Regions from separate parts of the Peribacillus sp. NPDC055009 genome, predicted to be linked through region 1. Evidence: riboswitches for the same ligand, from Rfam matches in the RefSeq annotation. Region 1 holds a riboswitch; the other holds the start of a gene.
The links. Region 1 has a riboswitch for preQ1 ahead of ACWF5P_RS01940 (VUT family protein). Riboswitches for the same ligand answer to the same signal wherever they lie in the genome.

Region 1 (4,430 bases):
CATAGATGGAGTTGATGAGGTCAATCCGAGTGATGTCGATTTGAATGATGAAGAGGAATTGGAAAATTTGGTAAAAAAGCAATATGAGCAAAATCAAAAGGGAGAAATAATTTTTACAGAAAAAAATCAGTGAAATCACCTGTCTGTAATGAGTAAACTAATGGTGGAGGCGGCAGTTATTGATAGTTTCGGATAGTATCTATGGGGAACACATTGTAGAGGGAGTTCTGGAAGAGCTGATAGTAAGCAAACCGGTCCAAAGATTGAAGGGGATACATCAAGGCGGGGCAAGTTATTTAGTTAATGAGAAGTGGGATGTCACACGATTTGACCATTCAATTGGTGTGATGCTTTTAATAAAAGCGCTTGGAGGTTCATTGGAGGAACAAATCGCGGGCTTGCTGCATGACGTATCCCACACTGCATTCTCACATGTAATTGATTTCGTTCTGGATTGTAAGGATGAAGATTATCATGAAAAAATATATGAACAAGTCATTATGGAATCCGAAATCCCATTTATACTGAAGGAATTTGGATATGATCGTAAAGTCATTTTTCAATCAAAATGGGAATTGCTTGAACAGCCAGCACCTGAGTTATGTGCCGATCGGGTAGATTATACGCTCCGGGATATGTATCAATATGGACATATCACAATCGAAGCCATTAAAGAATTTCTAGAACATGTAATCATAATAAATGGAAGGATGTATCTGGATAATATTGAATCGGCGGAATGGTTTGTGAAAACGTATTACAGCGAAGTTATTGATTTTTTCATGAACCCACTTAATATATATGGCTATGATATCTTGGCAAAGACCTTAAAAGTGGCTTTAGCAAAAAAACTGATCAGCCTTGATGACTTACTCGGTACAGATGAAGAAGTCATGTGCTTGTTAAGCTTCACTGAAGACCATGAAGTTCAAAACCTGTTAAAACGGATCCATGGTAATGTAAAGTTGAAAGAAGATCAAGTGGAATACGATATACATCGGAAAAATAAAATGCGCCTGATAGATCCTTCAGTTATTCAAGGAACTAAATTGGTAATATCATCCAGTTTATCGGAAAAAGTCAAGAAAATGGGAATTGAAGCCTACAAAAAAGCTTCAAAGGGCATGTATCTAAAAGTGATTTCCGATTGAATTTCGTGTCAAACCATACGGGCAGTTTTTTCTCGGAAACATCTAGGTCTCCTCCCTTAGTTGATTTAGACAATCGACATTAGGAAGGAGCTTGCTTAACGGATGCCTTATACATCTGAACCAGCACCCTTTAATAATTAAAAAACCAATGATGCTCTCAAAGTATTAACGCCATTTTCTAAATAACCCTTTAAACAGGTTAATGTATAAACCCAACCTTCTTTTTGTCCGATCATTTTGTTTATTATTTCAGGGTCGTCCTCACTCAATCCTGATTCGTTTACTTCAATGATTGTACTCGTTTTATCCATCTCTTTTAGTGTAATGGTAACAATCGTTTCTTGATCATTTCCGCCCCACGCAAACACGATTTTCCTATTTTCCTCAACTTCCATTACATTAATGACCACTTCAGCATCGTATTCGTTGTATCTCAATGTAAGTGTCCTGCCTTGTTCCCATCTTTCCGAACTCGATGAGAACCAGAAATTCCTGATTTTTTCAGGATTCACTATGGCTTCAAACACTTCATTAGCTGGCTTGATTATCTTAAATTTCGTGATTATTTGGGTATCCATACTAAAACAACTCTCTTTCGATTTGTTTTTATTGTTTTCCACTATCCCAATCTACTGATATTGACGGCAGTGTCCGTCCAGTTTCAAGCAAGCTCTTCAGGTTACTTAGAATGGCTGGCCATCCATTATTCAAGCCTTCATAGGTATTGTCATCATATACGAAATCTGTCTTCAAAAGCTCCTCATGCCTAAGAATTAACTTCACAGTCGAATCGCCCATTTTCTGTAATTCAAAAGTGACCCGTGTAGGCTGCTCGCGAGGTGTTTCGTCTCCTGCCATGATCCATGTAAACGAGAGCAGGTGCAACGGCTCGCATTTAAGTACATTACCATGATCAGTAATCCGCCCATCTTCCAGCAAATATTTAACGGCTGCCCCTTCTTGCCAGTCAGACTGTACTTGCAATCCAAAGTGATATTTCTTCGTGACTTCACCACTCGTCAAGGCTTCCCAAAGCTTCTCTGGTGTGGTTGCGATATAAATAGGATAGACAAACGTAGTTTTTTTCATAATTCTTTTTCCTCCTCGCCAAATAAGGTATCAAGATCGTAACATGACTCTATCATTGATTTTCGGCTTTCATATACAGGCGGTCAAGCAGTTTTTTGCGACAGAAATCGGCAAAGTCATTGCATTGAAGAAGATTTGAAGTGAATTGCTAATATCGGATTCTCCGTGACATAAAAGGGCCATATGGAAACTTCTTGATTTCCAATCGTTTTCAAGCTACGATAAATGAGGAAAATGATAATCCGCCCGGGCGGAAGAGGTTCTAGCTACCCTCTCAAAAAAACTAAGGAGAACAGTGCTCTTTCTTAGGGTGCTGTTTTTTCTGTATAAGGAGAATTAAGAAATGTTAAGAATTTTATTGTATTTAGTATCCATAATCACGGCGAATGTGGTTACAGCAGCTTTTGCGCCATTACATTTTGGCATGTTCATCATCCCGATGGGGACATTGCTCATCGGGGGAACCTTCATCTTCCGAGATCTGGTCCAGAATAAATTCGGCCGCGAGAAGACCTATATATGTATCGTCACTGCACTTATTCTATCTGCATGTGTATCATTTTTATTAGGGGATACGTTACTGATTGTATTTGCTTCCGCATTATCGTTTGTGGTCGCAGAAACAGCGGACACGGAAATTTATACCCGTTTAAAGCTTCCGATGAGTTGGAGGGTGTTTTACAGCGGGATCGTTGGAGGATTTTTCGATTCGGTGATATTTGTCGTGATTGGCCTAAGTCCACTGGGTGCCAATATATTGCCATGGGAAGCAGTACCCGCTGCGGTCATCGGGCAAATCATCGTTAAAACCATCATACAGTCAATTGGTGCCGTACTGTTGGGACGAATCAACGTAGAACTGGAGAAACGTGTAGTCTCCAGTTAAATGCCAGGAGGGGTGCACTCGATGGAAGGAACCAAAAAGGAAGAAGATAAATGCTATTGCCTCGAGGCCTTTCGTGAAAAATATGGCCCCCATGTTCAAGGGGAATGCATGAAGCTCTCCTGCGCCAATTATCGCAAGCATAAAGGAATTGACAAAAAAGGACCAAAATAGGTCCTTTTTTTGCGCGTTAACGGAGTAACTCGCGAGTAAACGTGAAAAACTCACGATTAAATAGTGCGAAACTAAGTGTGCAGTACGAATTCACGAGTAAAAGTGCAAAATTCACGAGTAAACAGTCCAAACTCACGAGTAAACAGCGCAAATTCACGAGTAAACAGTGCGAACACAAGAGTGCCGTATGAATTCACGAATAAACAGTGCGAAATTATGAGTGCAGGACGAATTCACGAGTAAACATCAAAAAAAGCTTCCTGAACCGTTCCATTAATGGGGCTAGGAAGCTTTGTATTTTGTTTAGAATTGCTCAGTGGTTTTCCGAACTAATTTTTCGAGGAAGAAAAAGCATTCTCGCTTCCGTTCAAGTTCTGTTTGTCCATTTTCGGTGACATGATAATATTTCCTGCGGCCTGACTCGGACTCTTTCCAATGGCCTTTTATGAATTCTTTTTTTTCTAACCGTTTCAGGGCGGAGTAGAGGGTGCCTTCACTTATTTGATATTTGCCCATGCTCATTTCCTTCAAGATCTTCGTGATTTCATAGCCGTATAGCTTTTTTTGTGAAAGAAGTGAAAGCAAAAGGAGGTCAATGCTTCCCTTCATTAATTCTTTATCCAAATAAATTCTCCTCCTTTTCATTTCTAAAGTGTAATACGTTGTACATCGTATCACAAGGTGCATTTTACTTTTCTAAAAAAAAATGGTTAAATGACGATTGCTAAATAAATTTAATCATAGTAAAATGTGCTTCGGAACGGATGAGTTGTGAAGAGTGTGGTAAGGATACTATATACATGATTTAATTGTTTTAATGAAAATACGGAATAGGATAGAAGAATCACTACTCAAGGGGTATTAATTGATTTTTTTTCAAAAATCATTTAGATTCTATTTATCAACAAGAGCAAAGAAAGAAGGTCCTAGATAGATGAAAGTGAAAGCACCAGAGCCATTCACATATATTGGTGGAAAGAGAGCTGTTCTTTTACTTCACGGGTTTACCGGAAGTACAGGAGATATGAAGAAATTAGGGAAATACTTGAATGATCTTGACTATACTTGCCACGGACCTCTTTATAGAGGGCATGGAGTGTCTGGTGAGGAACTCGTTAAGACTGGTCCAAAGG
Region 2 (4,430 bases), on a different contig from region 1:
AAGAAGCGGTATTTCGTTTTTAACACATATTGATATTTGGGTGGGGTACGAGTCCGCCTCTGGTTTCAACAAGGTTTTGACATCATTCATCAGGTCGATGATTTGATGTTTGCTGAATGGAAGTTCCTGTGGTTTCGCCAGAACGAGTAACTCACTTACAATAAGATTGATTCGATCCAACTCACTTAACATGATTGTGTAGTATTGTTCATAGGGATGGTCGCTCTTTTTAAGCAGCTGGACGAAACCTTTTAAAGAAGTCAACGGGTTTCGTACCTCGTGGGCCACACTTGCGGCAAGTTCGCCGACTATCGATAATTTTTCGGTTCTTCTTAAGCGGGCTTCGGTTTCCCGGATTTGAGTGACCTCTTTAGCATAAGTAATGATTCCGACTAAATCCTCGCCAACCATCATCGGGACAAACGTACAAGAAAGTAAGATGGAATTCCCGTACTTCGTCAGGAATTCTATATCTTTACCTTTTTTGATTCCCTTATGGTTTTCCATGACATATTGGCAAGATGTACGGATCAATTCCGCATCTTCTGCTGAGAAGTTCAAATTAATGAATGAGGCTCCATGTATTTCTTCCTGTTGAAAGCCTGTTACCGTTTCAAATCTAGGATTCACCGTCGTGATTATTCCGTTTAAATCAAGCATCAGCATCGGATATGGGTTGTGTTCAAACAATGATTTATAGCGTTGTTCACTTTCGAATAATTGATTCTCCGCGACAACCCTTTCAGAAATATCCCTGCCAATGACGACTAAGCCTTTTCGTGAACCATCCTCATTGAACAGGGGAACTTTGATCGTATCAAAGGTCTTGTGATTGCCATCGGGAAGAGGGATGATTTCCTCACACCGTGTGATTTCCCCTTTTACCCACGTTTCTTCATCGGAAACTTCACAGTAGATCAACGACTCTTTATAAAATTCGGAGTATTCGGCGAGCTCACTGTCTCTTTTTCCCTTATAATCTACATGCTCCAATTGAAATAATTGCAGCCCGAAGGTATTGGATTCAAGCCATCGGCCATCACCATCCTTGAAGTTAACGAAATCAACCATCGAATTGATGAGTGTACGCCGACGTTGTTCCGCCTCTTTTAATCGTTTGAATTCTTCCCTTTTAGCTAAATAAAGATATAAGACCAAGCCTATTGATAAAAGGAAAACAAAGCCTTCCACTCTTTGCAGTTGAACGAAGACTTCCTTGTTTTGGATATTTGTAGTTAAAAAATAGTCGAATACGACTAATGTAAGAATCCCGGATAGGATATATATTGCTAAGATGGAGCGTTTGGACATGGAGATTCTCCCTGATTTTAGACATTTCAAAGGTAAAATTACATACACATTTTAACAAACTATCGAAAAAAAATATATGCAGAATCCTAAATAAAAAAACAGGGGCCAATGTGGTCACCTGTTTTTTCTGAAGAAGGTAAGTTTCTTTTTCTTTTTTGTACGCTTATAGATAATGAAAAATAGTAAGAAGAGGAGTGCGAGTGCAGCTAGCGTATATTGGTTCATTTCAACAGATAGCAGTCCATAGGGAATCAGCGATAGGAAGAAAAAGTATATAAGGTTGCCAAGCGCCGTTGCTAATAAAAAATCCTTGAACGTGACAGTGCTGACTCCAGCTGCCAAGTTAATTAAGCTTGTTGGGATAAGCGGGAAAATCCTTCCTGTAAAAACGTACATGAAGCCATGCTCCACAACGGTTTCCTGCCATTTTTCACCAATCTTCTTTAAGAGAAGCTCCTGAAACCAGTTTCTTGCTGCATAAAAAATGAATCCTGAGGCAACAACACTTGTAAACCAACTCCATAGATAGCCATATATGAATCCGAATATCGTGACATTGATAGTCAGGAGCAAAATTAAGGGGATGATTGTAAAAGAATTTTGTACAAACATCAATACGAATGTCACAATAAATGTAAGCAGAAGGTTTTCCTTCAATATACCAATAACAGAATCCAGGTCACTTTTCCAAACCAAAGTGAACAGCTCAGCATTAGAGTATATAAATATTGCGATTACAAGTAGACCTATTATGGTCAGGACTTTTTTCAAAGGGCCACCACCATTCTTACTAATAGTTTATCATTTTCGAGTTCATTGGTGAAAAAAAAGAGCTGCCGCATCATGCAGACAGCTCTTTTCCATTATAGTGGCCTAACGGCGCGAAGATTCCTTTTAAAGCCACTTTTCAAACTGAATTCTTTTGTTCATTCCATAAATGATTGGCGCTCCGATCAGGAGGACGACGAACTCACCGACAGCTGTAGTCATCCAGCTTAGCCAGAATGGCAAGCCAAAGGCAAGGTTCAGTTCAATTGCAATTAAAAACATTGTGAACGTGAAAAAGATAATCGTGGCGATCATCCGTCCTTTAATGCCTTTTATGAAACGAGAAATATAAATGACAAGCAATAAGGCGAGCAGGGATTGCCCCACCCCAAAAATCAAATCATATGGCACCATCGGCGAAAAGAGCAGATTCGATATGAAGACCCCGCCAACGATACCGTAGATATACTTTTTATTGAATACAATCAGATGATTCAACATTTCCGGTACACGGAATTGGAACATCTCAAAAGCTATTGGTTTAAACACCAATGAGACCGCCACATACAAGGCAGCCAATAACCCGTTTATCACGAGTGTACGAACATTCATTTTACTCTCTCCCTAGTTTTTTATCGTGGGATGGTTACGAACCACGTGTAGGCGTTTACCCGATTATTAATAGTATCCCATGTACGCTTGTTTCGTCAATTTGTAAAGAATGGTTTTAATTTATTAGTTTACCCAGTAGAAGTAGCACAATAGGATTTTGATTTATTGCAATGAAGGATGATATTATTTCAATATGTACGTAAAAGGAGTGAATATAAAATGTCGATCGAGAGTGTCAAAAGCCATTTTAAACAATGGAATCGGGAAGGCGACGTAAAGGAGTTCGAAACATCGAGTGCTACGGTGATTGAGGCAGCGGAAACCATCGGTGTTATCCCAGCGCGGATTGCTAAGACTCTTTCCTTTAAAGGGGAAGGTGAACACGCGATTTTGGTAGTTGCCGCAGGGGACGCTAAAGTGGATAATAAGAAATTTCGTCAGACATTCGGTTTCAAGGCACGAATGCTTTCGCCTGAAGAAGTGCTTGCACAGACCGGCCATGCAATCGGAGGCGTTTGCCCGTTTGGTCTGGCAAACGATTTAGCTGTTTTTCTTGATGTATCGATGAAGCGCTTCGAGTCATTGTTTCCGGCTTGCGGCAGTGCGAACTCTGCAATAGAACTTACACTCGCTGAATTGTTTGAATATTCAGGTGCGAAGGAGTGGGTGGATGTTTGTAAGGGTTGGGAAGAAAAGGAGAATGAGGAAACGGCGGTAGGCAATGCAGTTGATGTCATTTGATTAATGTGTCAAAAAATTAGATTCACATGATTGGGATTGAGTCCACTGCAGTGGACTTTATTTGTGGGGGCCGCATGCATTTCTATGATTAAAGCGGAAAACGGGCAGAAAGTGTTCCTGAGCGGAGGTTGAAAGATGTTAAATGGAAGCGTAAGAAAAAGCAATAGCAGCTATCTTAGTCTTAAAACTCTTTATGAAGAAAATATAACGGTTAAGAGCATTGCCCAGGAGCTTGAGTTTTGCCATAAAAATGATCTGGCGCTGGATATTCAGAAAGCATTGGAAAAAAAGAATTTTGATATATTGGCTGTCCAAGATCAAGGGGAAATCATCGGGTATATCGAAAGGGAAGAACTAGGTGAAGGAAGTATTTCTGAATATATGAGAAACTTTTCACCAAGGGAAATGGTTTCGGACTCAACCCCTTTGATCCAGCTTCTCCATATTTTCAAGAATAAAACAAGGGTGTTCGTATTGGAGAATAATTCAATTAAAATGTTGATTACCCATGCCGACCTTCAAAAGCCTCCGATCAGGATGCTGATATTCGGATATATTACCTTATTGGAAATGAGGATGAGCGATATCATCCTGGATAGATTCGGCGATGGCAGCTGGTATCCAATGATCAGCGAAGACCGTTTAGAAAAGGCAACCGAATTATATAGAAGGAGAATTGATAAAAATGAGGATATCAATATAATAGAGTGCCTGCAAATCAGTGATAAATTCGATATTATACATAAAGATAAAGAATTGAGGCACTTCTTCCAAATCCCTTCGAAAAGTAAAGGGAAGAAGGATGCGAATGCCATCCGAAAGTTACGGGATAAGATTTCCCATGCTAATGAACTGGGTCTGGACATGTCATGGATGGAAATCATCGAGGTTGTCGAGTCCTGCGGCCGACTGCTCGAAATCTCTGAATCCTATCCTTACGAAAAATAAGATCCGGCTAATCATGCTGGTTCTTTTTTAGCTCATCCAGACAGAAAAAA

Region 2: it holds a riboswitch for preQ1, as region 1 does, so the genes downstream of both, ACWF5P_RS11485 (QueT transporter family protein) here and ACWF5P_RS01940 (VUT family protein) in region 1, are expected to answer to the same signal.

The regions. Positions count from the first base shown of each region.
Region 1 covers NZ_JBSGVZ010000001.1:382,186-386,615, forward strand. Annotated here, with positions in the region: gene ACWF5P_RS01920 (hypothetical protein) at 1-133, shown strand, start outside; gene ACWF5P_RS01925 (HD domain-containing protein) at 180-1,151, shown strand; gene ACWF5P_RS01930 (SRPBCC family protein) at 1,289-1,729, opposite strand; gene ACWF5P_RS01935 (SRPBCC family protein) at 1,758-2,240, opposite strand; PreQ1 riboswitch class I at 2,491-2,533, shown strand; gene ACWF5P_RS01940 (VUT family protein) at 2,584-3,126, shown strand; gene ACWF5P_RS01945 (hypothetical protein) at 3,148-3,297, shown strand; gene ACWF5P_RS01950 (PadR family transcriptional regulator) at 3,601-3,921, opposite strand; gene ACWF5P_RS01955 (alpha/beta hydrolase) at 4,232-4,430, shown strand, end outside.
Region 2 covers NZ_JBSGVZ010000006.1:50,277-54,706, forward strand. Annotated here, with positions in the region: gene ACWF5P_RS11475 (PAS domain S-box protein) at 1-1,311, opposite strand, end outside; gene ACWF5P_RS11480 (VTT domain-containing protein) at 1,426-2,082, opposite strand; gene ACWF5P_RS11485 (QueT transporter family protein) at 2,206-2,691, opposite strand; PreQ1 riboswitch class I at 2,698-2,742, opposite strand; gene ACWF5P_RS11490 (YbaK/EbsC family protein) at 2,911-3,432, shown strand; gene ACWF5P_RS11495 (hypothetical protein) at 3,568-4,380, shown strand.